DNA from 3 places in the Streptomyces sp. NPDC048337 genome. Region 1 is predicted to be linked to each of the others. Evidence: riboswitches for the same ligand, from Rfam matches in the RefSeq annotation. Region 1 holds a riboswitch; each other region holds the start of a gene.

Region 1 (9,194 bases):
GCGCGGCGGGATGCGGGCGCTGGCCACCGCCGTGTACGAGCGCTGCCGGGAGCGGGGGGTGGAGTTCGTCTTCGGGGCGGAGGTCCGGGAGGTCCGCACCACGGAAGGCCGGGCCTCCGGTCTGCTGCTCGCCGACGGTACCGAGCCGGCCGCCGACCACGTCGTCTGCGGGATCGACCCGCGGCGGCTGCCGGCCTCCTCGCTGCCCTGGCCGCCGGACGCGGTCCCCGCCCGCGGGGCGGGGGTGCCCAGCCGGATGACGCTCTTCCTCGCCCTGCGCGGCTCCCGCCCGGCCGGGGCCGCCCACCGCACCCTCGTGCACTCCCCCGGGCCGCAGATCACCGTGCTGCGCCCGGACGACGCCGCCACGCGGCCCGATGCCGAGCACGAGGCGGTGACGGTGAGCGCGGTGTGCGGCCCGCAGCAGGCCCCGGCGGCCGAGGAGCTGCTGGAGCTCGCCGGACAGGCCGTGCCCGGGCTGCGGGAGCGGCTGCTGTGGCACGAGGTGCGCACCCCGGCCGACGTCGAGGCGGCGACGGGCGCGCTGGGCGGCGCGGTGCCCCCGCCGGCCCTGGCGGGTGCCGGGGGCCGGCTGCTGTACCCCGCCAACACCACCGCCGTGCCCGGCCTGTACCTGGCGGGCGGCTGGGCGCACCCCGGCGGCGGGCTGCCGCACGCCGGGATGACCGGGGCGCTGGTGGCCGGACTGATCGTGGAGGGCGCGGAGTTCCGCGGCTCGCAGTGACGAGGGCTAGTGGCTAGTGGCTAGTGGCTAGTAGCGGTACTGCCCGTACTCGCCCTGCTGCGGGTACGGGTACTGCGGCGGGGCCTCGGCCTGCCCTTCCTCCGGGTAGGGCCGCCCGTATTCGTCGGTGGACCGCTGCTGCGGGACCCAGACCCCGCCGGGCGGGGTGTCCATGGAGTACTGCTCCTGGCCCTGCCCCGCCCCGTAGCCGGCGTACGGGGTGTAGTCGTACGGCTGGGGCGGGATCGAGCCGCCCGTGCCGATGTACGGGTCGGAGTAGGCGGCGTAGACCTGCTGCTGCCCGCCCGTCGGATAGCCGGCGGAGTAGTCGTACCCGCCCGTGCCCGCCTGGTACGACGGGTCGTAGTACGCGGCGTACTGGTGGGCGTCCTGCTCGGCCGTGGTGAACGGCGAGGCGAAGGCCGCCGTCTGGCCGGGGTCGGGGACCTGCGGGGTGGCGAAGCTCTGGATCCCGTAGGACCCGGTCTCCTCGGGCACCGGCTCCGGGCGGTAGACCTCCTCGGCCGCTCCGGCCGCGTCCCGCGAGCCGTACGGGGACTCGTACGCCGAGTCGGAGCCGGCCTCGGACTCCGACTCGTACTCGAGCGCGGTGACCTCCAGCGCCGGCTCCGGGCGCGGACCGCCCGACCGGCGGCGCCGGGACTGCCGCACGGGCTCGCCGCCGCGGCGCAGCGCCCAGCCGGCCACGAAGCCCTTGCGGAAGGAGAGCGTCACCAGGGTCTGGCCCAGGGCGAACGCGGCCGCGCCGGCGCCGATGACCGGCACCGACGGCAGGACCACCCCGGCGACCACCCCGAGGAAGCCGGTGAAAGCCAGCAGGCGCCAGCGCAGCCGGGCCTTGTACTGCATCAGGACCTCGGCAAGCAACCACAGCGCGACGAAGCCGAACGCGATGTAGAGGACCGTCATACCCATGCATGGCCCCTCTCGGTACGGCCGCCGCCCACGGGTCCGGCCGGTCAGGCCCGCTGGTGCAGGCCCAGGTTCTCGTAGATCTCGAGAGTCGCCGTGGAATTGTTCAGCGTGATGAAGTGCAGCCCCGGGACACCCTCGGACAGCAGCCGCGCGCAGAACTCCGTGGCGAACTCGATGCCAATGGAGCGTACAGCGGCCGGGTCGTCCTTGACCGCGAGCATGCGCTCTTTCACGTCCGCGGGGAAGATTGCGTTGCTGAGTTGGGGCAGCCGGTCGAGCTGCTTGATCGCCACAACAGGCATGACCTCGGGGATGATCGGGGTCTCGCAGCCCGCCCTTTCGACGCTGTCGCGCAGCCGCAGATAATTCTCGGGATCGAAGAACATCTGGGTGATGGCGTAGTCGGCGCCCGCGCGGCACTTGTCCACGAAGTGCCGGATGTCCGTGTCCCAGTCCGTCGAACGCGGGTGCATCTCGGGGAAGGCCGCGACGCCCACGCAGAAGTCGCCGGACTCCTTCACGAGGCGCACCAGGTCGGCGGCGTAGTGCACGCCCTCCGGGTGCGGCACCCACTCGCCCATGGGGTTGCCCGGCGGGTCTCCGCGCACGACGAGCATGTTCCGGATGCCCGCGTCGGCGAACTGCCCGATGACGTTGCGCAGCTCGGCGACCGAGTGGTCCACGGCGGTGAGGTGCGCGACGGGGGTCAGCGTGGTGTCCGCGGCGATCTGCTGGGTGGCGCGGACGGTGCCGCCCCGGGTGGAGCCGCCGGCTCCGTACGTGACGGAGACGAAGCTCGGGGACACCGCTTCGATCCGGCGGAGCGCGTTCCAGAGGTTGCGCTCGCCCTTCTCGGTCTTCGGGGCCCAGAACTCGAAGGAGTACGAGCGCCCGGACGCGAGGAGGTCGCGGACCGTGTGTGCGCGGTCCGTCCAGGTGGAAGAGGTGCCATGGGCCATACGGGCAGGTTAGACGGGGCCAGGCGGGCGTCGAAGCGGTGTCCATGTTTTGGACACGTTTTTGGACAAACGCGCCGGTGGACGCGCGTGTCGTCGTGCGTCCCTCCAGTCCCTCTAGCCGAGGCGGGCGCGGACCCGCTTGGCCAGGTCCGCGGCGGCCGCGCCGGGGTCGGTGGCCTCGGTGAGGGCGCGGACGACCACCACGCGGGTGGCTCCGGCGTCCAGCACCTCGTCCAGGTTGGTGGCGTCGATGCCGCCGATGGCGAACCAGGGCCGGTCCTGCTCCAGGGAGGCCGCGTAGCGGACCAGCCCGAGGCCGGGGGCGTAGCGGCCGGGCTTGGTGGGGGTGGGCCAGCAGGGGCCGGTGCAGAAGTAGTCCACGCCGGGCTCGGCGACGGCCGCGTCGACCTCGGCCTCCGCGTGGCAGGAGCGGCCGATCAGCACCTGCTCGCCCAGGATGGCGCGGGCGGCGGGGACGGGGATGTCGCCCTGGCCCAGGTGCAGCACGTCGGAGCCGATGGCGTGGGCGACGTCGGCGCGGTCGTTCACGGCGAGGAGCTTGCCGTGGCGGCGTGCGGCCTCGGCGAAGACCTGGAGGTGTTCGAGCTCCTCGCCGGCCTCCATGCCCTTGTCGCGGAGCTGGACGATGTCCACGCCGCCGGCCAGCACCGCGTCGAGGAACTCGGGGAGGTCACCCTGCTTCTTGCGGGCGTCCGTGCACAGGTAGAGCCGGGCGTCGGACAGCTGCTGCATGGGTGTACCCCCGTGGTGGAGGCGGTGTACGGACCCCGCGGGCCCGTACACCGCGGTGGAGCGGATGCGGATCAGGTCAGAGGGCGAGCGCCTGGGCGCGGCGCTTGACCTCCGTGCCGCGATTCTCGCTCAGCGCCTGGGCGGGGGTGCCGGGCAGGGTCGGGTCGGCCGTGAAGAGCCACTCCAGGATCTCCTCGTCGGTGAAGCCGTCGTCGCGCAGCACGGTCAGCAGGCCGACGAGTCCCTTGACGACCTTGTCGCCGTCGATGAAGGGGGCCGGCACCTGCAGGGTGCGGTTCTCGCCCCTGCGAACGGCGATCAGCTGCCCTTCCTTGACCATCTGGCGGACCCGGGTCACCTCGATGTCGAGCATCTCCGCGATGTCGGGGAGGTGGAGCCAGGCGGGGACAAGGGCATCGATCTTTGCGTCAATCTCGGTCACGGGCACAAGCCTGCCACCTCGGCTGCGCCGCCGGTACCCGAGCCGCCCCGTCCGGGTCACCCGGCCTCCCCCGGGCCCGCACCCGGGGGGATCCGGGCGGCCGTCAGGCCGAGGGCGCCGACTTCAGCGGGACCGCCGGGTCGGCGACCTTCGACGGGTCCACGGGCACGCCCGTCTCGATGAGCCTGCGGCCCTGCGCCACGTCGCGCGGGCGGCCCACGGCCAGGACGGCGACCAGGGCGCCGTCGCGCAGCCAGCACACCGACCAGGTGCGCTCGGCCGGGTCCCCGCGCCAGAGCAGGGTGTCGGCCCCGCCGTGGTGGCCGGCGTACTGGACGAAGCGCCCGAACTGGTCGGACCAGAAGTACGGCACCGGGTCGTAGACCTTGACCGGCTCGCCGGCCAGGATGTTCGCGGCGACCGCGCGGGGCCCCTGGAGCGCGTTGTCCCAGTGGTGCACGAGCAGCCGCTTGCCGTACCGACCGGACGGGAAGGAGGCGCAGTCGCCGACCGCGTACACCCCGGGCAGCGAGGTGCGCAGGTACTCGTCGGCGACGACCGCCCCGTCGGGGCCCAGCTCCACGCCGGTCCCGGCCAGCCATCCGGTGGCGGGGCGGGCACCGATGCCGACCACCACGGCGCCGGCGGGCAGGGTCCGCCCGTCGGCGAGCAGGACCCGGCCCTCCTCGATCCCCGCGACCTTCGCGCCGGTGATCAGCTCGGCGCCGGCCTCCGCGTACCAGCCCGCCATGGGCTCGGCGACCTCGGCGGGCATCGCCCCGGCGAGGACCCGGTCCGCGGCCTCGACCACGGTCACCTCGCAGCCCGCCTCGCGGGCCGCGGTGGCGAACTCCGCGCCGATCCAGCCCGCCCCGACGACCACCGTCGACGGCGCCTCGGCCAGGACCGGGCGCAGCCGCGCCGCGTCGTCCAGGGTGCGCAGCAGGTGCACGCCGGGGACGCCGGCGGTGCCGGGCAGGGTCAGCGGTTCGGCGCCGGTGGCCAGTACGAGGATCCCGTACGGGACCGAGCCCGCCTCGGTGTCCAGTTCGCGGTCGGCGGCCCGCAGTCCGGTGACCTCCAACCCGAGCCTGAGCTCGATGCCGAGCCCCTCGAAGTCCACGTCGAAGGCGGAGTCCTCGGCCTTGCCGAGCAGCACCGCCTTGGAGAGCGGGGGCCGGTCGTAGGGCTGGTGGGGTTCGGCGCCGAGCAGGGTCACCGGGCCGGTGAACCCCTGCTCCCGCAGGGCGACCGCGGTCTGCACCCCGGCCATTCCGGCGCCGACGATGACGACGCCGTTCTCGGTCTGTTCCTTCTGCATGATCATCCGCACAGCCTAATCATCTGACGACCCGTCAGGAAGAGGTGCCCCTTACCCGCCGTCCACGGCGGGGTTAGTCTGGCCACCGTACCTATCGCGGGAGTCCGGGCGCACCGGGCTGAGAGGGAGGCTGGCCGGCCTCCGACCGTACGAACCTGATCCGGGTCATGCCGGCGAAGGGAGGGGCTGGACGCCCATGCACTCATCCCGTAAGGGATCCGGACGAAACGGATCCGACGTCCTCGTCATCGGGGGCGGCATCATCGGCCTGGTCACGGCCTGGCAGGCGGCGCGGCGGGGCCTGCGCACCGTGCTCGCCGACCCGGCGCCCGGCGGCGGAGCCGCCCAGGTCGCGGCCGGCATGCTGGCCCCCGTCACCGAGCTGCACTACGGCGAGGAGTCCCTGCTGGGCCTGGGCCTCGCCTCCGCCGAGCGCTACCCACAGTTCGCCGCCGAGCTCGCCGACGCGACCGGCGGCACCGACATCGGCTACCGCGCCTGCGGCACCCTCGCCGTCGCCCTCGACGCCGACGACCGGCTCCACCTGCGGGAGCTGCACGCCCTCCAGCGCCGCTGCGGCCTGGAGTCCGAGTGGCTCACCGGCCGCGAGTGCCGCCGCCTGGAGCCGATGCTGGCCCCGGGCGTCCGCGGCGGCCTGCGCGTGGATGGCGACCACCAGGTCGACCCGCGCCGGCTCGCGGCCGCCCTGCTCGCCGCGTGCGAGGGGGCCGGGGTGACCATCCACCGGACGGCCGCGGAACGACTGCTCGTCACCGCCGACCGGGCGGCCGGAGCCGTCCTCGACGACGGTACGGAGCTGCGCGCGGACCAGGTGGTCCTGGCGGCGGGCTCGCTCAGCGGCCGGCTGGCGGGCGTACCGCCGGAGGTCGTGGCCCCCGTACGGCCCGTCAAGGGGCAGGTGCTGCGGCTCACCGTGCCCGCCGCGTACGCGCCGTTCCTGTCGCGGACGGTACGGGCGGTCGTGCGCGGCAGCCACGTCTACCTGGTGCCGCGCGAGAACGGCGAACTCGTCGTCGGCGCCACCAGCGAGGAGCTCGGCTGGGACACCACGGTCACCGCGGGCGGGGTCTACGAACTCCTGCGCGACGCCCACGAGCTGGTACCCGGCATCACCGAACTCCCCCTCACCGAAACCCGGGCGGGACTGCGGCCCGGCTCCCCCGACAACGCCCCCCTGCTGGGCCCGACCGACCTGCCGGGCCTTCACCTGGCCACCGGGCACTACCGCAACGGGGTGCTGCTGACCCCGCTCACCGGCGAGGTCATGGCGGAGCTGCTGACCACCGGCGAACTGCCGGACATCGCACGCCCCTTCACCCCCCGCCGCTTCTCCGCCGCACGACAGGAGTCGTTCGCATGACCCTCCTCTCCTCCGACTCCGGATCCGACCCGGTCTCCATCCCGGTCTCCATCTCGGTCAACGGCGAGCCGCGCGAGGTCGCGGCCGGCACCACCCTCGACGCGGTGGTCGCCACCCTCACCACGGCCCCCTCGGGCGTGGCCGCGGCGCTCAACGAGACCGTGGTCCCGCGCGGGCAGTGGCCGGCCACCCCGGTGGGCGAGGGCGACCGGGTCGAGATCCTCACCGCGGTCCAGGGAGGCTGATCGGCATGGCGGACGACCTCTTCACCCTCGGCGACCGGACCTTCTCCTCCCGCCTGATCATGGGCACGGGCGGCGCCCCGAGCCTGGACACCCTGGAACGGGCCCTCGTCACCTCCGGCACCGAACTCACCACGGTGGCGATGCGCCGCCTGGACCCGACGGTCCAGGGCTCGGTCCTGTCCGTCCTGTCCAAGCTGGGCATCGCCGTCCTCCCGAACACGGCGGGCTGCTTCACGGCGGGCGAGGCCGTCCTCACGGCCCGGCTGGCCCGGGAGGCGCTCGGCACCGACTGGATCAAGCTGGAGGTGGTCGCCGACGAGCGGACCCTCCTGCCCGACGGCGTGGAGTTGCTGGACGCCGCCGAGATCCTGGTCGACGAGGGCTTCACGGTGCTCCCGTACACGAACGACGACCCGGTGCTCGCGCGCAAGCTGGAGGACGTCGGGTGCGCGGCCATCATGCCGCTCGGCTCACCGATCGGCTCCGGCATGGGCATCCGCAACCCGCACAACTTCGAGCTGATCGTGGAGCGGGCCGGGGTCCCGGTGATCCTGGACGCCGGGGCCGGCACGGCCTCGGACGCCGCCCTGGCCATGGAACTGGGCTGCGCGGCGGTGATGCTGGCCTCGGCGGTGACCCGCGCCCAGGAACCGGTCCTGATGGCGGCCGCGATGCGCGACGCCGTCACGGCGGGCCGCCTCGCCTTCCGCGCGGGCCGCATCCCCCAACGCCGCTTCGCCCACGCCTCGTCCCCGACGGACGGCCGCGCGACGCTGGACCCGGAGCGGCCGGCGTTCTGAGGGGGTGGGGCCCCGCCGCCGGCCGGGGCCTTCGCCCCCTCTCACCGCCGCTGCGGTGCGGGGGCTGCCCACCCGCCCCCCTCGGCAGCGAGACCGAGACGCGTCCAGTCGGCGAGCGGGGGTCGGCCCCATCGACATTTCCCTCAACCAAGCCGACCCGCTGGTCGGCGGCTTCGGGATTCGGGACCCAGCCACCCGGCATCAGGGAGGGTTTGGGGGCTTCCCGTCAGTCTCATCGTCTCTCCGGTCCGGGCCGCCCTGTCAAGGGCGCTCCTCCTTCGTCGTCGCGTCGCTTCGCGATGGCCTCCGGCCACCCTTCACAGGACGTCCCGAACCGGAAAACGAAGACCGACGGGAAACCCCCAAAAAGAACGGTCACGGGTCAGAGACACAGGCACGGGCCCGCCAGGGATGCGCGGGCCCGCCTCCCTGCGCCACAGCCAAGGCCCACCACCCAGGCCGGGCGGCACGAGGGCCCGGGCACCGGGCAGGCCTCCGCCCAGGCCCACACACATGGATGCTCCGGGCCGGGACGGGCTCTACCCGCACCAAACAGCGGCGAGAAGCCCATCGGGAGCCCCAGCGCGTCAAATCGCTACGCGCTCCTCAATGACGGCGTCCGACGGCCGCCTGGGGCTGGACATAAGCCGCCCAAGATCGCTACAAGCGACCCCAGGACGGCGACAGCGGCTCTCTGTGCCCATTGGGCGGCGGAATGGGAGTGGTCAAGAACAAGCGGCGGTTGGGGTCAGGAGTCGATGAGGCGGCTGGTGAAGCCATCGCGGATGAGGGATTCATACGCGGCACGCACCTCCTCGGGGACGTCCTGGGCGATGGCGAACCCGAGCTTCGGATACTCCATCACGCGTTGGAGATCGCCGACGAGCATGTCCAGGACGAGCTTCTCGTCGCCGATGCTCTTGATGTAGTCGTCCAGCTCCAGCGGCTCGGACGCGCACAGCACCTCGACCTCGGGCCACAGCTTGCGGGCGGTGGCGAAGGAGCGCCTCTCCATGTAGGGCTTGGAGACCAGCAATACGGTCTTCGGTGTGATGCCGTTCGCGGCCAGAAGGTCGCGGGTGAGGGTGATGTTCTGGCCGGTGTTGGCGGCGTTGGGCTCGACGAGGATCGCGTGGTCGGGGACGCCGAGTTCGAGGGCGTGCTCGCGGAAGTGGACGGCTTCCCCGCGGGGGAACCGAGCCTGGGTGGTGGGGCTGTTTCCGCCGGTGAATACGAGTACCGGAAACAGGCCGGTTCTGTAGAGGTCGGCGGAGGCCGCGGCGACGCCGAGGTCGTGGCTGCCCAGACCGATCGCGACATCCACGGGCGCCACATCGTGCCCCATTTGGTGGTAGTCCCAGATCAGCTTCGCCCGCTGCCACTGATCCTCGGTGATCGCCTGGTGGGTGTCCGTCACGCGCTTCTCTCCCTGGTCACCGTCGTCGGGGGGCGGATGCACCCTCGCTCATGGCCCTGATGCCCTCGATGCTGGCCAGCTGGTGGCTGAGGCCGAACTGCCCCGCCAGTCTGGCGGCTTTGTCGAGGGTGGTCAGCCCATCATCGCGGGTGGCCGGATCGGACAGCAGGATGTGGCCGTGGGCGGTTTCCAGGC
Region 2 (9,194 bases), on a different contig from region 1:
CACGAGGAGATCTCCATGAATCAGGGCGTGGACCCCCACACCGCTTCCGACGACAAGAGCGACCAGGACAAGAAGGGCCGCCGCTTCATGCTGAAGCTGTCGGGCGAGGCCTTCTCGGGTGGCAGAGGACTGGGCGTCGACCCCGACGTCGTGCACGCCATCGCGCGCGAGATCGCCGCCGTGGTCCGTGACGGCGCGGAGATCGCCGTCGTGATCGGCGGCGGAAACTTCTTCCGCGGCGCCGAACTCCAGCAGCGCGGCATGGACCGGGCCCGCTCCGACTACATGGGCATGCTCGGCACGGTCATGAACTGCCTCGCCCTCCAGGACTTCCTGGAGAAGGAGGGCATCGACTCCCGCGTGCAGACCGCCATCACCATGGGCCAGGTCGCGGAGCCGTACATCCCGCTGCGCGCAGTGCGCCACCTGGAGAAGGGCCGCGTCGTCATCTTCGGCGCCGGCATGGGCATGCCGTACTTCTCCACCGACACCACGGCCGCCCAGCGCGCCCTGGAGATCGACGCCGAGGCCCTGCTCATGGGCAAGAACGGTGTCGACGGGGTCTACGACTCCGACCCCAAGAAGAACCCCGACGCGGTGAAGTTCGACGCACTGGAGTACGGCGAGGTCCTCTCCCGGGACCTCAAGGTCGCCGACGCGACGGCGATCACGCTGTGCCGCGACAACAAGCTGCCGATCCTCGTCTTCGAACTGCTCGCCGAGGGCAATATCGCGCGCGCCGTCAAGGGTGAGAAGATCGGCACGCTTGTCAGCGACCAGGGAACCCGGGCCTGAGCTGTCCGCCGCCGGGCCGGGCCCTGCCGGGCCCGCCCGTCCCGCCCGCCTGAACCATCCAATCAAGACATGCAGGAGCACGTGGTGATCGAAGAAATCCTCCTCGAGGCCGAGGAGAAGATGGAGAAGGCCGTCGTCGTCGCCAAGGAGGACTTCGCCGCGATTCGCACCGGCCGTGCGCACCCGGCGATGTTCAACAAGATCGTGGCGGACTACTACGGCGCCATCACGCCCATCAACCAGCTCGCCTCCTTCTCGGTGCCCGAGCCGCGCATGGCGATCGTGACCCCGTTCGACAAGAGCGCGCTGCGCAACATCGAGCAGGCCATCCGCGACTCCGACCTCGGTGTCAACCCGAGCAACGACGGCAACATCATCCGGGTGACCTTCCCCGAGCTGACGCAGGACCGCCGCAAGGAGTACATCAAGGTCGCCAAGAACAAGGCCGAGGACTCCAAGGTCTCGATCCGCTCCGTGCGCCGCAAGGCGAAGGACGCCCTCGACAAGCTCGTCAAGGACAAGGAAGCCGGCGAGGACGAGGTGCGCCGCGCGGAGAAGGAGCTCGACGACACCACCGCGAAGTACGTCGCGCAGGTGGACGAGCTCCTCAAGCACAAGGAAGCCGAGCTCCTCGAAGTCTGATGAACGACTCTTCCTGGCAGCCGGAGCCGGTTCCGGCGGGTCCCGCATACGATGCGCAGGTGGGCCCGCACACTCGGCCCATGCCCATCGTGCCCGATGCCGCCGGCCGTGACTTCGACGACCGGGAAGCACGCGATCGGGGGGCCGCACCGGACAGCGGCCCCCTCTTCCGCGACGAGACGCCGCCGCAGGAGCCCATGCCCAGCCCCCCGCCCCCGCCCTCGCAGGTACCGCAGGACGCCTCGCCCCCGCCGCAGAAGAAGCGCGCCGGGCGGGACCTGCGTGCCGCCATAGGGGTCGGCGTCGGCCTCGGCGCGGTGATCTTCGCTTCGCTGTTCATCGTCAAGGCGGTCTTCGTCGGCGTCATCGTCGTCGCGGTCGTCGTGGGCCTGTGGGAGCTCACCTCCCGGCTCCAGGAGAAGAAGGGCATCAAGGCCCCGCTGGTACCGCTCGCGGTCGGTGGCGCGGCCATGGTCATCGCCGGGTACGTCCGGGGAGCCGAGGGTGCCTGGGTCGCCATGGCCCTGACCGCGCTGGCGGTCCTGGTCTGGCGGATGACCGAACCGCCCGAGGACTACCTCAAGGACGTCACGGCGGGCGTCTTCGCGGCCTTCTACGTGCCGTTCCTGGCCACTTTCGTCGCGATGCTGCTCACCGCCGACGACGGGCCCCAGCGCGTGGTCACCTTCCTGCTGCTGACCGTGGTCAGCGACACCGGGGCCTACGCGGTCGGCTGGCGCTTCGGCAAGACCAAGCTCGCGCCCCGCATCAGCCCCGGCAAGACCCGCGAGGGGCTCTTCGGCGCGGTGGCCTTCGCCATGGCGGCCGGCGCGCTGTGCATGGAGTTCCTGATCGACGACGGCTCCTGGTGGCAGGGCTTGCTGCTGGGGCTGGCGGTCGCGGTCAGCGCCACCCTGGGCGACCTCGGCGAGTCGATGATCAAGCGTGACCTGGGCATCAAGGACATGGGCACCCTGCTCCCCGGCCACGGCGGCATCATGGACCGCCTGGACTCCCTGCTGCCGACGGCCCCGGTGGTCTGGCTGCTGCTGGCGGCCTTCGTCGGCACCGGCTGACCTGCGAAAAGGGGTCGCAACACGCCGGGCGGTTACTCTTGAAAGGCGCGCTGCTTCTGCGGCGCGCCTTTCGTCTTACAAGGAGTACCTGCCATGGCCCGCCCCGTTCCGGGAGAGCTCACCTTCGTCGCCCCTCGCGGGGCCAAGAAGCCGCCCCGGCACCTCGCCGACATGACCCCGGCCGAGCGCCGCGAGGCGGTCGCCGCGATCGGTGAGAAGCCGTTCCGGGCCAAGCAGCTCTCCCAGCACTACTTCGCCCGGTACGCGCACGACCCGGCCGAGTGGACCGACATCCCGGCGGGCTCCCGCGAGAAGCTCCAGCAGGAGCTGCTGCCGGAGCTGATGAACGTCGTCCGGCACATCAGCTGCGATGACGACACCACCCGCAAGACCCTGTGGAAGCTGCACGACGGCACGCTCGTCGAGTCCGTGCTGATGCGCTACCCCGACCGGGTCACCATGTGCATCTCCTCGCAGGCCGGCTGCGGCATGAACTGTCCGTTCTGCGCCACCGGCCAGGCAGGCCTGGACCGCAACCTGTCCACCGCCGAGATCGTGCACCAGATCGTCGACGGCATGCGCGCCCTGCGCGACGGCGAGGTCCCCGGCGGCCCGGCCCGCCTGTCGAACATCGTCTTCATGGGCATGGGCGAGCCGCTGGCCAACTACAACCGCGTGGTCGGCGCCATCCGCCGCCTCACCGACCCGGAGCCCGACGGCCTGGGCCTGTCGCAGCGCGGCATCACGGTCTCCACCGTCGGCCTGGTCCCGGCCATGCTGCGCTTCGCCGACGAGGGCTTCAAGTGCCGCCTCGCCGTCTCGCTGCACGCGCCCGACGACGAGCTGCGCGACACCCTGGTCCCCGTGAACACCCGCTGGAAGGTCCGCGAGGTCCTCGACGCGGCGTGGGAGTACGCCGAGAAGTCCGGCCGCCGGATCTCGATCGAGTACGCGCTGATCCGCGACATCAACGACCAGGCCTGGCGCGGCGACCTCCTGGGCAGGCTGCTCAAGGGCAAGCGCGTCCACGTCAACCTGATCCCGCTGAACCCGACGCCGGGCTCCAAGTGGACCGCCTCGCGGCCCGAGGACGAACGCGCCTTCGTGGAGGCCATCGCCCGGCACGGCGTGCCCGTGACCGTACGGGACACCCGCGGCCAGGAGATCGACGGCGCCTGCGGCCAGCTGGCGGCGAGCGAGCGGTAGGCTGGCCCGCGTACATCTGCATATTCCGACAGGGGAGCGCCACAGCGCTGAGAGTGCGGTAACCGTCAGGCCGCAGACCCTCTGAACCTTGCCCAGGTCATTCTGGGTAGGAAGTTCGGTCATCACCTCAAGCTGTTGCGCCCTGCCCCGGGCGCCCCGCTCGACAGAGCGCCCGGGGCAGGGCCGCGTCTTCTCCTGGTCACCCCAGGAGGAATGTTTACGTGAGCACCAAGAAGATCGTGGGGGCGGCGCTGGCCGCCGCCCTCGGCGTCACCACACTGGCCGCGTGCGGCGACGGCGGCAAGGACAAGACCGCGGGCGCGAGCGAAGCCCCGAAGTCCAAGACCGTCACCCTCGTCTCCCACGACTCCTTCAACGTGACCGAGGCGGTCCTCAAGGAGTTCGAGCAGCAGAGCGGCTACACCGTCAAGGTGCTGAAGTCCGGGGACGCGGGCGCCGCCCTGAACCAGGAGATCCTCACCAAGGGCTCCCCGCGCGGCGACGTCTTCTTCGGTGTGGACAACACCCTCCTCTCGCGCGCCCTCGACAACGGAATCTTCACGCCGTACGAGGCCAAGGGCCTGGCCGGGGTGAAGCCCGAGTACGTGCTCGACAAGGAGCACCGGGTCACCCCGATCGACTCCGGCGACATCTGCGTCAACTACGACAAGGCGTACTTCGCCGACAAGAAGATCGCCCCGCCGCAGACGCTGGACGACCTGGTCAAGCCGGAGTACAAGAACCTGCTGGTCACCGAGAACGCCGCGACCTCCTCGCCCGGCCTCGGCTTCCTGCTCGCCTCCGTCGGCAAGTACGGCGAGGACGGCTGGAAGGACTACTGGAGCAAGCTCAAGGCCAACGGCGTCGAGGTCGTCGACGGCTGGGAGCAGGCCTACAACGAGCGCTTCTCCGGCTCCGCGGGCGGCAAGAAGGCCAAGGGCGACCGCCCGCTGGTCGTCTCCTACGCCTCCAGCCCGCCGGTCGAGGTGCTCTACGCCGACCCGCAGCCGGCCGAGGCCCCGACGGGCGTCGCCACCGGCACCTGCTTCCGCCAGATCGAGTTCGCCGGTCTGCTGAAGGGCGCGAAGAACGAGGAGGGCGGCAAGGCCCTGATCGACTTCCTGATCGGCAAGAAGTTCCAGGAGGACATGCCGCTCCAGATGTTCGTGAACCCCGTGACGAAGGACGCTGCCCTGCCGGAGCTGTTCACGAAGCACGGCGTGGTGGTCGAGAAGCCCGAGAACGTGGCTCCGGAGACCATCGCCAAGAACCGTGAGCAGTGGGTCAAGGCATGGACCTCGCTCGTCGTGAAGTAGGCGGTACGCAGGAGTCGGGCGCGGCGTCGGGGGGCGCCGCGCCGGACCCCGGCCCCCGCGAGGGCGTCCGGGCGACGGCCGTGCGGCTCGCCCTGATGGCCGTGCCCCTGGCCTTCTTCGGGCTGTTCTTCGCCTACCCCGTCACGGCGATCGTCGGGCGGGGACTCAAGACCGACGCCGGCTGGCAGTTCGGCCGGATCGGCGAGGTGATCACCCGGCCCGACATCGCCGACGTGCTGTGGTTCACCACCTGGCAGGCGCTCGCCTCCACCGCGCTCACGCTGCTGATCGCACTCCCCGGCGCGTACGTGTTCGCGCGCTTCGAGTTCCCCGGCAAACAACTGCTGCGGGCCCTGGTGACCGTTCCCTTCGTGCTGCCGACCGTGGTGGTCGGCAGCGCCTTCCTCGCGCTGGTCGGCCGGGGCGGGCTGCTGGACGAACTGTGGGGCGTCCGGCTCGACACCACCGTGTGGGCGATCCTGCTCGCGCACGTCTTCTTCAACTACGCCGTCGTCGTACGGACCGTCGGCGGGCTCTGGGCGCAGCTGGACCCGCGCCAGGAGGAAGCCGCCCGGGTACTGGGCGCGGGCCGGTTCGCCGCCTGGCGGCGGGTGACGCTGCCCGCGCTGGGCCCGGCGGTGGCAGCCGCCTCGCTGATGGTGTTCCTGTTCACCTTCAGCTCCTTCGGCGTCGTGCAGATCCTCGGCGGACCCTCGTACGCCACCCTGGAGGTGGAGGTCTACCGGCAGACCGCGCAGCTCCTGGACCTGCCCACGGCCGCCGTGCTGACGATGGTGCAGTTCGCCGCGGTGATGCTGATCCTCGGCGTGCACGCCTGGACCGTGCGCAAGCGGGAGACCGCGCTGCGGCTGGTGGACCCTGGGCGGACCGCGCACCGGCCGCGCGGGACCGGGCAGTGGCTGCTGCTCGCGGGCGTGCTCCTGACGGTGGCCCTGCTCGTCGTGGCGCCGCTGGGCGTCCTGGTGGAGCGGTCCTTCGACGCGCCCGGCGGGTACGGCCTCGGCTTCTACCGGGCGTTGCAGGACGCGGGCGCCGGTGGCGGAACGTTCCTGGTGCCGCCGCTGGAGGCGATCTGGAACTCCCTGGGGTACGCCGCCACCGCCACCGCCATCGCCCTGGTCATCGGCGGGCTCGCGGCCGCGGCGCTGACCCGGCGCGGAGGCCGCTTCGTACGGGGCTTCGACGCGCTGCTGATGCTCCCGCTGGGCGTCTCCGCGGTGACCGTGGGCTTCGGCTTCCTGATCACCCTGGACAAGCCGCCGCTGGACCTGCGGACTTCGTGGATCCTGGTGCCGCTCGCCCAGGCACTGGTGGGCGTGCCTTTCGTCGTACGGACCATGCTGCCGGTGCTGCGTGCCGTGGACGCGCGGCTTCGGGAGGCCGCCGCCGTGCTCGGCGCCTCCCCGCTGCGGGCCTGGCGGGAGGTGGACCTGCCGCTGGTGCGGCGGGCGCTGCTGATCGCGGCCGGGTTCGCCTTCGCGGTCTCGCTGGGGGAGTTCGGCGCGACCGTGTTCATCGCGCGGCCGGACCGGCCGACGCTGCCGGTGGCCGTGGCGCGGCTGCTGGGGCGGGCCGGTGAGCTGAACTACGGGCAGGCGATGGCCCTGAGCACGATCCTGATGCTGGTGTGCGCGGTGTCCCTGCTGGTGCTGGAGCGACTGCGACCCGACAAGACCTCCGGAGAATTCTGATGACACTGCTTCAACTGGAAGGGGTGTCGGTCCGCTTCGGTGAACGAGCCGTTGGGTACGCCCTGGATCGCGTGGACCTCGCGGTCGCCGAGCACGAGATCGTGTGCGTGCTGGGGCCGAGCGGAAGCGGCAAGTCCACGCTGCTGCGGGTCGTCGCGGGGCTCCAGCCGGTGTCCGGGGGACGGGTGGTGCTGGGCGGGGCGGACCAGGCCGGCGTGCCCGTGCACCGGCGGGGCGTGGGCCTCATGTTCCAGGACCACCAGCTCTTCCCGCACCGCGACGTCGGCGGGAACGTCGCCTTCGGGCTGCGCATGCGGGGCCTTGCGCGCACCTCGTACGAGGCCCAGGTCGCGGAGCTGCTGGAGCTGGTCGGGCTCCCCGGAGCCCAGCGCCGGGCGGTGGCCTCCCTGTCGGGCGGCGAGCAGCAGCGGGTGGCGCTGGCCCGGGCGCTGGCCCCGTCGCCGCGGCTGCTGATGCTGGACGAACCGCTGGGACAGCTGGACCGCGGGCTGCGGGAGCGGCTGGTGGTGGAGCTCCAGGGGCTGTTCTCCCGGCTGGGCACGACGGTGCTCGCCGTCACGCACGACCAGGGGGAGGCCTTCGCGCTGGCCGACCGGGTGGTGGTGATGCGGGACGGGCGGATCGCGCAGACGGGGACGCCGCTGGAGGTGTGGCAGCGCCCGGCCTCGGAGTTCGTGGCGCGGTTCCTCGGCTTCGAGAACGTGGTCCCGGCGACGGTGTCCGGCCGTGCCGCGGCGACCGCGTGGGGCCGGATCCCGGTCCCGGAGGGCTCCCCCGAGGGGCCGCACCAGCTGCTGGTCCGCCCCTCCGGGGTGGTGCTCGCGGCGGCCGGCCTGCCCTGCGAGGTGGTCGCGCGGACCTTCCGCGGCACGCACGTCTCCCTCCGGCTGCGGCCGGAGGCGGGGCCGCAGCTGGAAGCCGAATGCGGGCTGGCCGGGGCGCCGGCGGTGGGCGACCGGGTCGCGGTCACCTTCAGCCCGGCCGAGGTCGTCGTCCTGAAGGCGGACACCCGCCGGGACACCCCCTAGGCGGGGAGGATCTTGTCGCAGCCGATCGGCAGGTGGCGCGGGCCGCGCAGGACCGCGTTCTGGCGGTAGGGCGGCGGGTCCTCCAGCAGCCGGGGGTTCTCCAGCCTGCGGGCCAGCTCGCTCAGGGCCAGCGCGGCCTCCAGCCGGGCCAGCGGCGCGCCGAAGCAGCTGTGGATGCCGCTGCCGAGGCCCAGGTGCTGGACGTCCGGGCGGTCCGGGTCGAAGCGGTCCGGGTCCTTGAACCGCCGGGGGTCGCGGTTGCCGGAGGCCAGGATCAGCCAGAGCGAGGAGCCCTTGGGGATGGTCACGCCCTCCATCTCGATGTCGGCCAGGGGAGTGCGCTGCGGCAGCAGCTGCACCGGGGGCTCGTAGCGCAGCAGCTCCTCCACGATCGGGACGGACAGCGCCGGATCGGCGCGCAGCCGGTCCAGGACCTCCGGATGGCGCAGCAGGGTGAGCATGCCGTTGGTGATCAGGTTGACGGTGGTCTCGTGCCCGGCGATCAGCAGCAGCGCCGCGGTGCTGAGCACTTCCATCGTGCTCATGGCGCCGTCCGGCCCCTGCCCGGTCGACAGCTCCGAGAGCATGTCCCCGGTGGGGTTCTTGTGCCGCTCCTCGATCAGCCCGGCCAGGTACATGCCGAGTTCCATGCGGGCGCCCTGCGTCTTCTTGACGCGTTCGGTGGGATCGGCGTCCGGATCGGGGTCCAGGCTCGCGGCGAGCGTGTCGGCCCAGACGTGGAAGCGGGCCTCGTCCTCGCTCGGCACGCCCAGCAGCCGGCAGATCACCGTGACCGGGAAGGGGTACGAGAACTCCTCGACCAGGTCGATCCGCCCCGGGTCGCCCCGCTCGGCGATCGCGTCGATCAGACCGGTGACGATGCCGCCCAGCTCGCCGCGCATGTCGTGGACGCGGTGCGGGGAGTGCGGCGGCCCGAAGGGGCGGTTCGTCATCCGGCGCAGCCGGTCGTGGTCGGGCGGGTCCAGCTTCAGGAAGGACGGGGGCAGGGCCGTCTGGCCTTCCTCCTCGTCCCCCTCGTTCAGCAGGTCGCCGGCGGTCGATGCCAGGTTGCGGGAGTCGGAGCTGATCCGCGGATCGTGCAGCAGGCTCTTGATCTCGTGATAGGTGCTGACGACGTACGGTCCGTCCCCGTCGTGGAACACCGGCCCGGTCTTGCGGAGCTCCTCGTACAGGGGATACGGGTTGGCCCGGCTGGAGTAGTCGAGGATCTGCCGCAGGATGCCTTCAGTCATGAGAGGTCCTCGTGCTCAGTTGTGCGCCGGCGTGAAGGTCATCCGCCGGTCGGCCGGCGAGTAACCGCTCAGGGTGATGGTCGGGCCGTGCGTCGGCACCGACGGGTCGGGGAAGTCCGGGTCCAGCGGCTTGTTCCCCTCGCTC
Region 3 (9,194 bases), on a different contig from region 1:
GCGCTCGCGCTGCCCTACGGCCCCACGCCCATCTCGCGCGGAGGCGAGAGCCGCCTGGCGAGCCCCTGCAACGTGCTCGGCTCGTTCGACGGCGACCCCCGCCTGCTGGCCACCGTCCGTGACGGCGACCCCATCCGCGTAGAACTGGTCTGACGACCTACAGCTCCTTGAAGAAGGCCTCCGCCGTGTGCAGGAAGAGGTCGTTCGCCTCGGGCTCACCGATCGTGACCCGCAGGCCCTCACCCGCGAAGGGCCGGACCACCACACCGGCCTTCTCGCAGGCCGCCGCGAACTCGGCGGTCCGCTCCCCCAGCCGCATCCACACGAAGTTCGCCTGGGTGTCCGGAACCGTCCAGCCCTGTGCCAGCAGCGTGTCGTGGACCCGCGCACGCTCGCCTACCAGCGCCCCGACGCGCCCCATCAGCTCGTCCTCGGCCCGCAGCGAGGCCACCGCCGCGTCCTGGGCGAGCTGGCTGACGCCGAAGGGCACCGCCGTCTTGCGCAGCGCCGCGGCCACCGGCTCGTGCGCCACCGCGAAGCCCACGCGCAGACCGGCGAGCCCGTACGCCTTGGAAAACGTACGCAGCACCGCGACGTTCGGGCGCTTGCGGTAGAGCTCGATGCCGTCCGGTACGTCCGTGTCGCGCACGAACTCGCGGTACGCCTCGTCCAGTACCACCAGGACGTCCGAGGGCACCCGGTCCAGGAACCGCTCCAGCTCGGCGCGGCGCACGGCGGTGCCGGTGGGGTTGTTGGGGTTGCAGACGAAGATCAGCCGGGTCCGGTCGGTGATCGCCGCGGCCATGGCGTCCAGGTCGTGCACGTCGCCCTCGGTGAGCGGGACCTGCACGGAGGTCGCACCCGAGATCTGGGTGATGATCGGGTACGCCTCGAAGGAGCGCCAGGCGTAGATCACCTCGTCGCCCGGGCCGGCCGTCGACTGGATCAGCGACTGGGCCACGCCCACCGAGCCGGTGCCGGTGGCGATGTGCTCGACCGGCACTCCGAACCGCTCCGCGAGCTCGTTCACCAGGCCGGTGCAGGCCATGTCCGGGTACCGGTTGAAGGACCCGGCCGCCGAGACTGCGGTCTCCAGCACCCCCGGGAGCGGCGGGTACGGGTTCTCGTTCGAGGACAGCTTGTACGCGACGGGCCCGCCCGCGGCCGCCGGCTTGCCGGGCTTGTATGTGGGAATGCCGTCCAGCTCGGCGCGCAGCTTCGGGCTCTTCTCGGTCACCGCAGGTCCTCCTCGACCATCCCGTCCGACGTCGCCGTCGACTCAATACTGCTCACCTTATGAGGATTCCGCCTTCCCGAGAATGGGGGCGCCTGGAATGCGGGGGAGCGCGCGCATATATGCGCGCGCCGGTGGCCTGCGCCGTGGCGCGCATCCCTCGTGCAGGTGAGTTGAGATCGGTCCGAGACCAGACCGCTTTGGCATGCTTGTACCCGCCGACAAGCGTCCAGACAGCCCCAAGAGCTGAAATTCCTTTGGTTCCAAGGTCATTGGGGGTGGCGAACCATGCAGAATCGTGCCTGTCAACGCGTGCATATGCACACGGACCACCCACCCCGCCGAGCCCTACTATCGGCTCGCCATGACAGCAGCAGGGAAGCATCAGGTGAGCCGGACCGAGACCACCCGGCGGGCCGCCGGCCGACAGGGCCGGGCCGGCATCAGGGACGTGGCCGCCGCGGCGGGCGTCTCCATCACAACCGTCTCCGACGCGCTCAATGGCAAGGGACGGCTGCCCGACGCCACCCGCCGCCACGTTCGCGAGGTCGCCGACCGGCTGGGCTACCGCCCGTCCGCCGCCGCCCGCACCCTCCGTACCGGCAAGTCGGGCCTCATCGGCCTGACCGTGACGACGTACGGGGATGAACCTTTCACCTTCACCGAATTCGCCTACTTCGCCGAGATGGCCAGAGCCGCCACCTCCGCCGCGCTCGCCCGCGGCTACGCCCTCGTCATCCTCCCCGCCACCTCCCGACACGACGTGTGGTCCAACGTCGCCCTCGACGGCACCGTCGTCATCGACCCCTCCGACCACGATCCCGTCGTCACCGAACTGGTCCGCCAGGGCCTGCCCGTGGTCTCCGACGGCCGCCCCGCGGGCTCCCTCCCCGTCACCGCCTGGGTCGACAACGACCACGAGGCCGCCGTACTGGGCCTCCTCGACCACCTCGCGGCCGCCGGCGCCCGCCGCATCGGGCTGCTGACCGGCACCACCACCGACACCTACACCCGGCTCTCCACCACCGCCTACCTCAGCTGGTGCGAGCGCGTCGGCCAGGACCCCGTCTACGAGTCCTACCCCGCCCACGACCCCTGCGCGGGCGCCGTCGCCGCAGACCGGCTCCTCGCCCGCCCCGACCGGCCCGACGCCGTCTACGGACTCTTCGACCCCAACGGCACCGACCTGCTCGCCGCCGCCCGGCGCTACGGCCTGCGCGTCCCCGAGGACCTGCTGCTCGTGTGCTGCAGCGAGTCCACCGTCTACGCCAACACCGAACCGCCCATCACCACGCTCTCCCTCAAACCGCGCCGCATCGGGACCGCCGTGGTCCAGCTGCTCATCGACGCGATCGAGGGCGTGGACACCGGCCGCCCCGTCGAACAGGTGGTCCCGACCGAGCTCATCATCCGCACCTCGTCCCAGCGCAGGCAGCCCCGTACGACCGTCAGTCCGCCCCGGTCCCCGGCACAGGACTGACGCGCCACACCGCCCCACCGGCGGGGCCGTCGGCCCCACCGAGGATTTCAGCAACGCCGATATCGGGAGAAAGCGGCAGGAACGATCGGCTCCGCACAGGATTCACCACCCCTGGTGCGTCACAGAGCGCGAGCCGCATTCCTATGATGGGCGCACGACATCACGGACCCTCCTCCCCGGAGGTCAGGAGGGTCCGCAGGTGTACGGCAGCGCGACGGTGGTGGAGGGGTCGATGACTCAGGGGGCCGGTCAGGGACCCGCGATGCGGACGGACACGCTGCGGGACTTCCGGGTTCCGGTCACCGAACCCGCCCCGCACTCCGTATCCGCCGGGCTTCCCGGTGACGCCCCCGTCTACGGCGAGTACCCCGCGTACTACGAGGAGGGGGCGCCGGCCGTGCCCCCGCAGCCGGGCTACGCGCCGCCCCTGGCGAGTACGGCGCCGCCGACCGAGCCCGGCCTCGGCGAGCCCGAGGACGACCTCGACGGCTACACCCCGACCCAGCGCGACCTGCCCGTCATCGTGCGCGGCGCCCTGGGCGGCCCCGGCGACACCGTCCAGGTCCAGTACGTCCCCCAGGACCCCGCGCCCGGCGGCCCCGGCCCGCTCTACGTGGTCGGCGACGTGCACGGCTACCTCGACGAGCTCGTCACCGAACTCCACGCCCAGGGCCTGATCGACGCGGAGCGCCGCTGGTCCGCCGGGAACGCCCGGCTCTGGTTCCTCGGCGACTTCACCGACCGCGGCCCCGACGGCATCGGCGTCATCGACCTCGTCATGCGGCTCTCCGCCGAGGCCGCCGCCGCCGGCGGCTACTGCAAGGCGCTCATGGGCAACCACGAGCTGCTGCTCATCGGCGCCAAGCGGTTCGGCGACACCCCCGTCTCCTCCGGCGCCGGCACCGCCACCTTCCAGGCCGCCTGGCTCCTCAACGGCGGTCAGCGCACCGACATGGAGCGGCTCCAGGACGTCCACCTCCAGTGGATGTCGCGCCTGGACGCGGCCGTCCTGGAGGAGGGCCACCTGCTGCTCCACTCCGACACCACGGCGTACCTCGACTACGGCGACTCCATCGAGGACGTCAACGACACCATCCACGAGCTGCTCAACCGCAACGACGCCGACATCACCTGGGACCTCTTCCGCAAGTTCACCAAGCGGTTCGCCTTCCGCGACGAGGAGACCGGCCCGCAGGCCGTACGCGAACTGCTCGGCACCTACGGCGGCAGCCGCGTCGTGCACGGACACAGCCCCATCCCGTACCTGCTCGGCGAAGTGGGCACCGAGGACGGCGACGAGGCCCGCGGCCCGGAGGCCGTGGACGGCCCCCACGTCTACGCGGACGGGCTCGCCATCGCGATGGACGGCGGGGTCACGATGGCGGGCAAGCTGCTCGTCGTGCAACTTCCGTTGAACGACTGAGGATTGTCACCAGGGGGGTATTTCCGCAAAGCCCCTGTCAACCTGTGGTGTGGTCGCTCTACCATCGCTCTATCCGTAGCAGGCTCTCCTCCGTTTGTGCCGGCGCCCGGGTCTACGCGGGCAAACCGGCTTCTACGGAGCATCGGGGGATGCACATGACCAGCGCTCCGCACCTGCTGACCGAAGACCGACCCGAGTTCGACCGGCTCCTCGACGAGGCGCTGCGCACCGCACACGAACGGCCGGAACTCGCCGCCCTCGGCGAACGACTGAACTCCGAACAACTGCGCACCATGGCCCTGGGCGCCAGCGCCCTGCTGACGGCCGCGGCCGCCACCGAGTACGACCGCTACGTGAAGCTCCGCGAGGAGCGGCGCGACGAGGCCCTGTCCACACCCGGGACCGCGGCGGTGGAGGGCTACGGCGGTCAGGGCAGCGCCGCCGGCGCCGGAGTCAGCGCCGTGGTCGCGGTCCTCGCGCCCGTCCTGGCGGGCACCGCCATGCTGATCTTCCTGCTGGTGGGCTACATCCTGAAGATGATCGAGCCCGAACCGGCCTTCGCCGAGACCATGCTGACGGCGGGCTGGCTCTTCGGCGGGCTCACCGCGGCCGCCCTGCTCTGCGCGGTGGTGGGGCTGCTGGTGACGGCCGTACGCAACAGCGCGACCGAGGTGGTGGCCGCGGACGAGGACGGGGCGATACCCGACGACGTCGCACAGGCCCGGGAGGCCTGGCGGCACGCCCTGCTGGAGCGCGGGATCATGCCGTTCCTGCGGGACGCCCTCGCCGATCCGAACGCGGGTCCGGCCCTGCCGCCCCCGCGCGGACGCGGGGGCCGGATGCCCCACCTGGGGTACACCCCACCGGATTTCACCAGCCCGGGATCCCCCTCCGGACCCCGGCCCGGCTACACGCCGCCGGACTTCACGAGCCCGGACTTCGGCGGCCCGGAACACCGGCCGGACTGACGGACCGGGAACGGCGGTCCGCCGGGTCCGACCGGCTGTCGTACTCCGTGCGTCAGTCGGCCAGCGGCAGGTAGACGCGGTTGCCGGAGGCGGCGAACTCGGCGGACTTCTCCGCCATGCCCGCCTGGATCTCCTCGGCCTTCAGGTCACCGCCGTGCTCACGGCGGATGTCCTGCGAGATCTTCATCGAGCAGAACTTCGGACCGCACATGGAGCAGAAGTGCGCGGTCTTGGCCGGCTCGGCGGGCAGGGTCTCGTCGTGGAACTCACGGGCCGTGTCCGGGTCGAGGGCCAGGTTGAACTGGTCCTCCCAGCGGAACTCGAACCGCGCGTCCGACAGCGCGTCGTCCCACTCCTGGGCGCCGGGGTGCCCCTTGGCCAGGTCCGCGGCGTGCGCCGAGATCTTGTACGTGATGACGCCGGTCTTGACGTCGTCCTTGTTCGGCAGGCCCAGGTGCTCCTTGGGCGTGACGTAGCAGAGCATCGCGGTGCCCCACCAGGCGATCATCGCGGCGCCGATGCCCGAGGTGATGTGGTCGTACGCGGGAGCGACGTCCGTGGTGAGCGGTCCGAGCGTGTAGAACGGCGCCTCCTCGCAGATCTCCTGCTGGAGGTCGATGTTCTCCTTGATCTTGTGCATCGGGACGTGGCCCGGGCCCTCGATCATGGTCTGGACGTTGTGGCGCTTGGCGATCGTGTTCAGCTCGCCCAGCGTCTTGAGCTCGGCGAACTGAGCCGCGTCGTTGGCGTCCGCGATGGAGCCGGGGCGCAGGCCGTCACCCAGCGAGTACGTGACGTCGTACGTCGCCAGGATCTCGCAGAGCTCCTCGAAGTTCGTGTAGAGGAAGTTCTCCTTGTGGTGCGCGAGGCACCACGCGGCCATGATCGACCCGCCGCGCGAGACGATGCCGGTCTTGCGGCGGGCGGTGAGCGGGACGTACGGCAGCAGCACGCCGGCGTGGACCGTCATGTAGTCGACGCCCTGCTCGGCCTGCTCGATGACCGTGTCCTTGTAGATCTCCCAGGTCAGGTCCTCGGCCTTGCCGTCGACCTTCTCCAGCGCCTGGTAGAGCGGGACGGTGCCGATCGGGACGGGGGAGTTGCGCAGCACCCACTCACGGGTGGTGTGGATGTTGCGGCCGGTGGAGAGGTCCATGACCGTGTCCGCGCCCCAGCGGGTCGCCCAGGTCATCTTCTCCACCTCCTCCTCGATGGAGGAGGTGACGGCGGAGTTGCCGATGTTGGCGTTGACCTTCACCAGGAACTTCTTGCCGATGATCATCGGCTCGATCTCCGGGTGGTTCACGTTCGCCGGGAGCACCGCGCGGCCCGCGGCGATCTCCTCGCGGACGACCTCGGGGGAGACGTTCTCGCGGATCGCGACGTACTCCATCTCCGGGGTGATCTCGCCCCGGCGGGCGTACGCGAGCTGCGTGACGGCGGCGCCGCCACGGCCCCGGCGGGGCTGGCGGGGACGGCCCGGGAAGACCGCGTCGAGGTTCTTGAGCCCACCGCGCGGCGAGGTGTGCTTGATCCCGTCGTCCTCGGGGCGCACGGGACGGCCCGCGTACTCCTCGGTGTCGCCGCGACCGATGATCCAGTTCTCGCGCAGCGGCGCGAGGCCACGGCGGACGTCGGTCTCGATCTGGGGGTCGGTGTACGGCCCGGACGTGTCGTAGAGCGTGACGTCCTTGCCGTTGGTGAGGTGGACCTGGCGGACCGGCACCCGGATGTCGGGGCGGGAGCCCGCCACGTACCCCTTGTGCCAGCCCGGCTGGCGCTCGGTCTGGCCGTCGGCGTTCTGGCTGACGGCAGGCGTGCGTGCGTCCTGAATGGTCATGAGACCTGATCTCCCTACGCCGGCATTACCCGGTAACAGGTTCGGCGGTCGACGCAGCCTCTTCCCGTACGCATTACTTGCGCGTACGGTGATCAGCGCCCTCTCAGCCCGGTGCTCCGAGCTCCCGCGTTGTGCAAAGGTGCCCCCACGCTAGCGTCATCTATGGCGTGCTGAACAGTGGGCCCCCTCAACTCTTGCGATGATCTGCCGGTGACGCCCTCGCCGCAGCCCCCCACCGAGCCCGATGACCACACCGGCCACACAGGCCACGAGCACCCAGGTCACGGGCACAGCCACGCGCACGGACACGGACACGGCCATGGCCCGGCGGCCCCCGTCTCGAAGCACCTGCGCAAGGTCATCGCGGCCGTACTGATCCCCTTCGCCGCCGCCGTCTTCATCGGCATGGCGGTGCTCTGGCCGGGCGGCGCCCCCGCCCACGAGCGCACGGGGGTCGGCTTCGACCGGCAGACACAGCAGGGGACGGTCGTCTCGCTGGAACGTGTCGATTGCAAATCTGTGAACGTCTCGCAGGTACCGCCCACCGGCGACACGTCCACTCCCGAGGGGCGCGAGGCCCTGGCCGCGCAGACCGGCGAGTGCAAGAAGGCCACCGTCAAGGTCGGCACCGGACCGGACAAGGGCCGCACCTTCGTGGAGATCGTCCAACCCGGCGCGCCACGGCAGTTGGCGAAGGACCAGGAGGTGGTGGTCGCGTACGCGCCGGACGCCCCCCGGGACCTCCAGTACTCGGTGATCGACGTGAACCGCAAGTTCCCGATGGCGCTCCTGGCCGGCATCTTCGCCGTCGCGGTCGTCGTCGTCGGCCGGATGCGGGGGCTGTTCGCACTGATCGCACTGGTCGTCAGCTTCGGCGTACTGACGCTCTTCATCCTCCCGGCCATCCTGCAGGGTTCGAACCCGCTGGTCGTGGCGGTCATCGGCGCGAGCGCCATCATGCTCATCGCCCTGTACATGTGCCACGGCCTGACCGCCCGCACCTCGGTCGCCGTCCTCGGCACGCTCGTCTCGCTGCTGCTGATCGGGCTGCTGGGCTCGCTGTTCATCGGCTGGGCTTTCCTCAGCGGCAACACTGACGACAACACCGGGCTGATCCACGGGCTGTACCCGGACATCGACATGAGCGGTTTGCTGCTCGCGGGTGTGATCATCGGTTCGCTGGGCGTGCTCGACGATGTGACGGTCACCCAGACGTCGGCGGTCTGGGAACTCCACCAGGCCGACCCCTCGATGGGGCCGCGCGGGCTCTACAGGGCGGCCATCCGGATCGGCCGCGACCACATCGCGTCGGTGGTCAACACGCTGGTACTGGCCTACGCGGGTGCGGCACTGCCCCTGCTTCTGCTGTTCTCGATCGCGAACAGCAGCATGGGTTCCGTGGCCAACAGCGAGCTGGTGGCGGAGGAGATCGTACGGACGCTCGTGGGCTCGATCGGGCTGGTCGCCTCGGTTCCGGTGACGACGGCGCTGGCCGCGCTGGTCGTGTCCGCCGACCGGCCGGGATCCCCGGCCGCAGCTCCGGCCTCGGGACCGGTCCGCGGCGGCCGGGGCCGGCGGCGCAAGCGCTGAAGGACGTTCCGAAGGGTGGGGACGGCGGGGCGCTGCTGGTCAGATCGTGCGCGGTGCCGGCCCGTGAGGGGGCGGGACGTGGCGCTCAGCGCGTCGGCACGCTGAGCCGGTCGTCCGTGGTGCGGTGGTGCTGCGGTGCTGTGGTGCTGTGGTGCTGTGGTGCTGTGGTGTCGCGGTACTTCAGCCCGCGTTCTGCTCGTTCTGCCGGGATTCGGCCAGGATCTTGCCGAGCGCCTCGTCGAGGTTCTCCTCGAAGTCGCCGAGGTTGCGCTCCTGGCCGAGCGGAACGAGCCGGTCGGTCCGGTCGAGGAACGCGACGAGCGGAGCCGCACTGGCGCGGAACAGGGCCCGGTCGCCACCGACCTGGAGACGGATGTGGACATCGGACAGTTCCTCGGGATCGGTGGGGGCGATGTGCACATCGCCGTCACCGCACGGCTTGTTGATGCCGTCGAGGAGGAGTTCCCGGCCGAACGCCCAGGTCACGGGCGCGTCTCCGGGAAGGTGGAAGGTCAGGCGGACTGCGTAGGGGTCACGAGCGTCGTACCGGAGTTCCACCGGAATCCGGAACGAGAGCTCCTCGGAAACGAGGAAGCTCATCATGACCTCTGCCTGTACCGACTCGCGCATTGCCTACCCCGCTGTAGTGGAAGTGGCCA

What was found. A riboswitch is a leader RNA that binds a small molecule or an ion and turns the genes downstream of it on or off. The one in region 1 is predicted to bind thiamine pyrophosphate.
Region 2: another riboswitch for thiamine pyrophosphate. It lies ahead of ACGFYU_RS27110 (thiamine ABC transporter substrate binding subunit); the one in region 1 lies ahead of thiO (glycine oxidase ThiO).
Region 3: another riboswitch for thiamine pyrophosphate. It lies ahead of thiC (phosphomethylpyrimidine synthase ThiC); the one in region 1 lies ahead of thiO (glycine oxidase ThiO).

What each region holds. Positions count from the first base shown of each region.
Region 1 is NZ_JBICYR010000009.1:145,186-154,379, forward strand. It holds gene ACGFYU_RS17515 (phytoene desaturase family protein) at 1-745, shown strand, start outside; gene ACGFYU_RS17520 (hypothetical protein) at 773-1,681, opposite strand; gene metF (methylenetetrahydrofolate reductase [NAD(P)H]) at 1,726-2,640, opposite strand; gene thiE (thiamine phosphate synthase) at 2,755-3,393, opposite strand; gene ACGFYU_RS17535 (Rv2175c family DNA-binding protein) at 3,470-3,835, opposite strand; gene ACGFYU_RS17540 (NAD(P)/FAD-dependent oxidoreductase) at 3,939-5,156, opposite strand; TPP riboswitch at 5,243-5,355, shown strand; gene thiO (glycine oxidase ThiO) at 5,353-6,537, shown strand; gene thiS (sulfur carrier protein ThiS) at 6,534-6,782, shown strand; gene ACGFYU_RS17555 (thiazole synthase) at 6,788-7,582, shown strand; gene ACGFYU_RS17560 (YdcF family protein) at 8,331-8,999, opposite strand; gene ACGFYU_RS17565 (helix-turn-helix domain-containing protein) at 9,016-9,194, opposite strand, start outside.
Region 2 is NZ_JBICYR010000019.1:90,238-99,431, reverse strand. It holds gene pyrH (UMP kinase) at 16-795, shown strand; gene frr (ribosome recycling factor) at 880-1,437, shown strand; gene ACGFYU_RS27120 (phosphatidate cytidylyltransferase) at 1,437-2,513, shown strand; gene rlmN (23S rRNA (adenine(2503)-C(2))-methyltransferase RlmN) at 2,607-3,719, shown strand; TPP riboswitch at 3,740-3,850, shown strand; gene ACGFYU_RS27110 (thiamine ABC transporter substrate binding subunit) at 3,941-5,035, shown strand; gene ACGFYU_RS27105 (ABC transporter permease) at 5,131-6,747, shown strand; gene ACGFYU_RS27100 (ABC transporter ATP-binding protein) at 6,747-7,796, shown strand; gene ACGFYU_RS27095 (cytochrome P450) at 7,793-9,049, opposite strand; gene ACGFYU_RS27090 (NAD(P)/FAD-dependent oxidoreductase) at 9,065-9,194, opposite strand, start outside.
Region 3 is NZ_JBICYR010000007.1:150,639-159,832, reverse strand. It holds gene ACGFYU_RS14445 (cyclophilin-like fold protein) at 1-153, shown strand, start outside; gene hisC (histidinol-phosphate transaminase) at 158-1,237, opposite strand; gene ACGFYU_RS14435 (LacI family DNA-binding transcriptional regulator) at 1,599-2,714, shown strand; gene ACGFYU_RS14430 (metallophosphoesterase) at 2,947-4,137, shown strand; gene ACGFYU_RS14425 (hypothetical protein) at 4,287-5,105, shown strand; gene thiC (phosphomethylpyrimidine synthase ThiC) at 5,158-6,945, opposite strand; TPP riboswitch at 6,940-7,083, opposite strand; gene ACGFYU_RS14415 (YibE/F family protein) at 7,156-8,535, shown strand; gene ACGFYU_RS14410 (SsgA family sporulation/cell division regulator) at 8,716-9,165, opposite strand.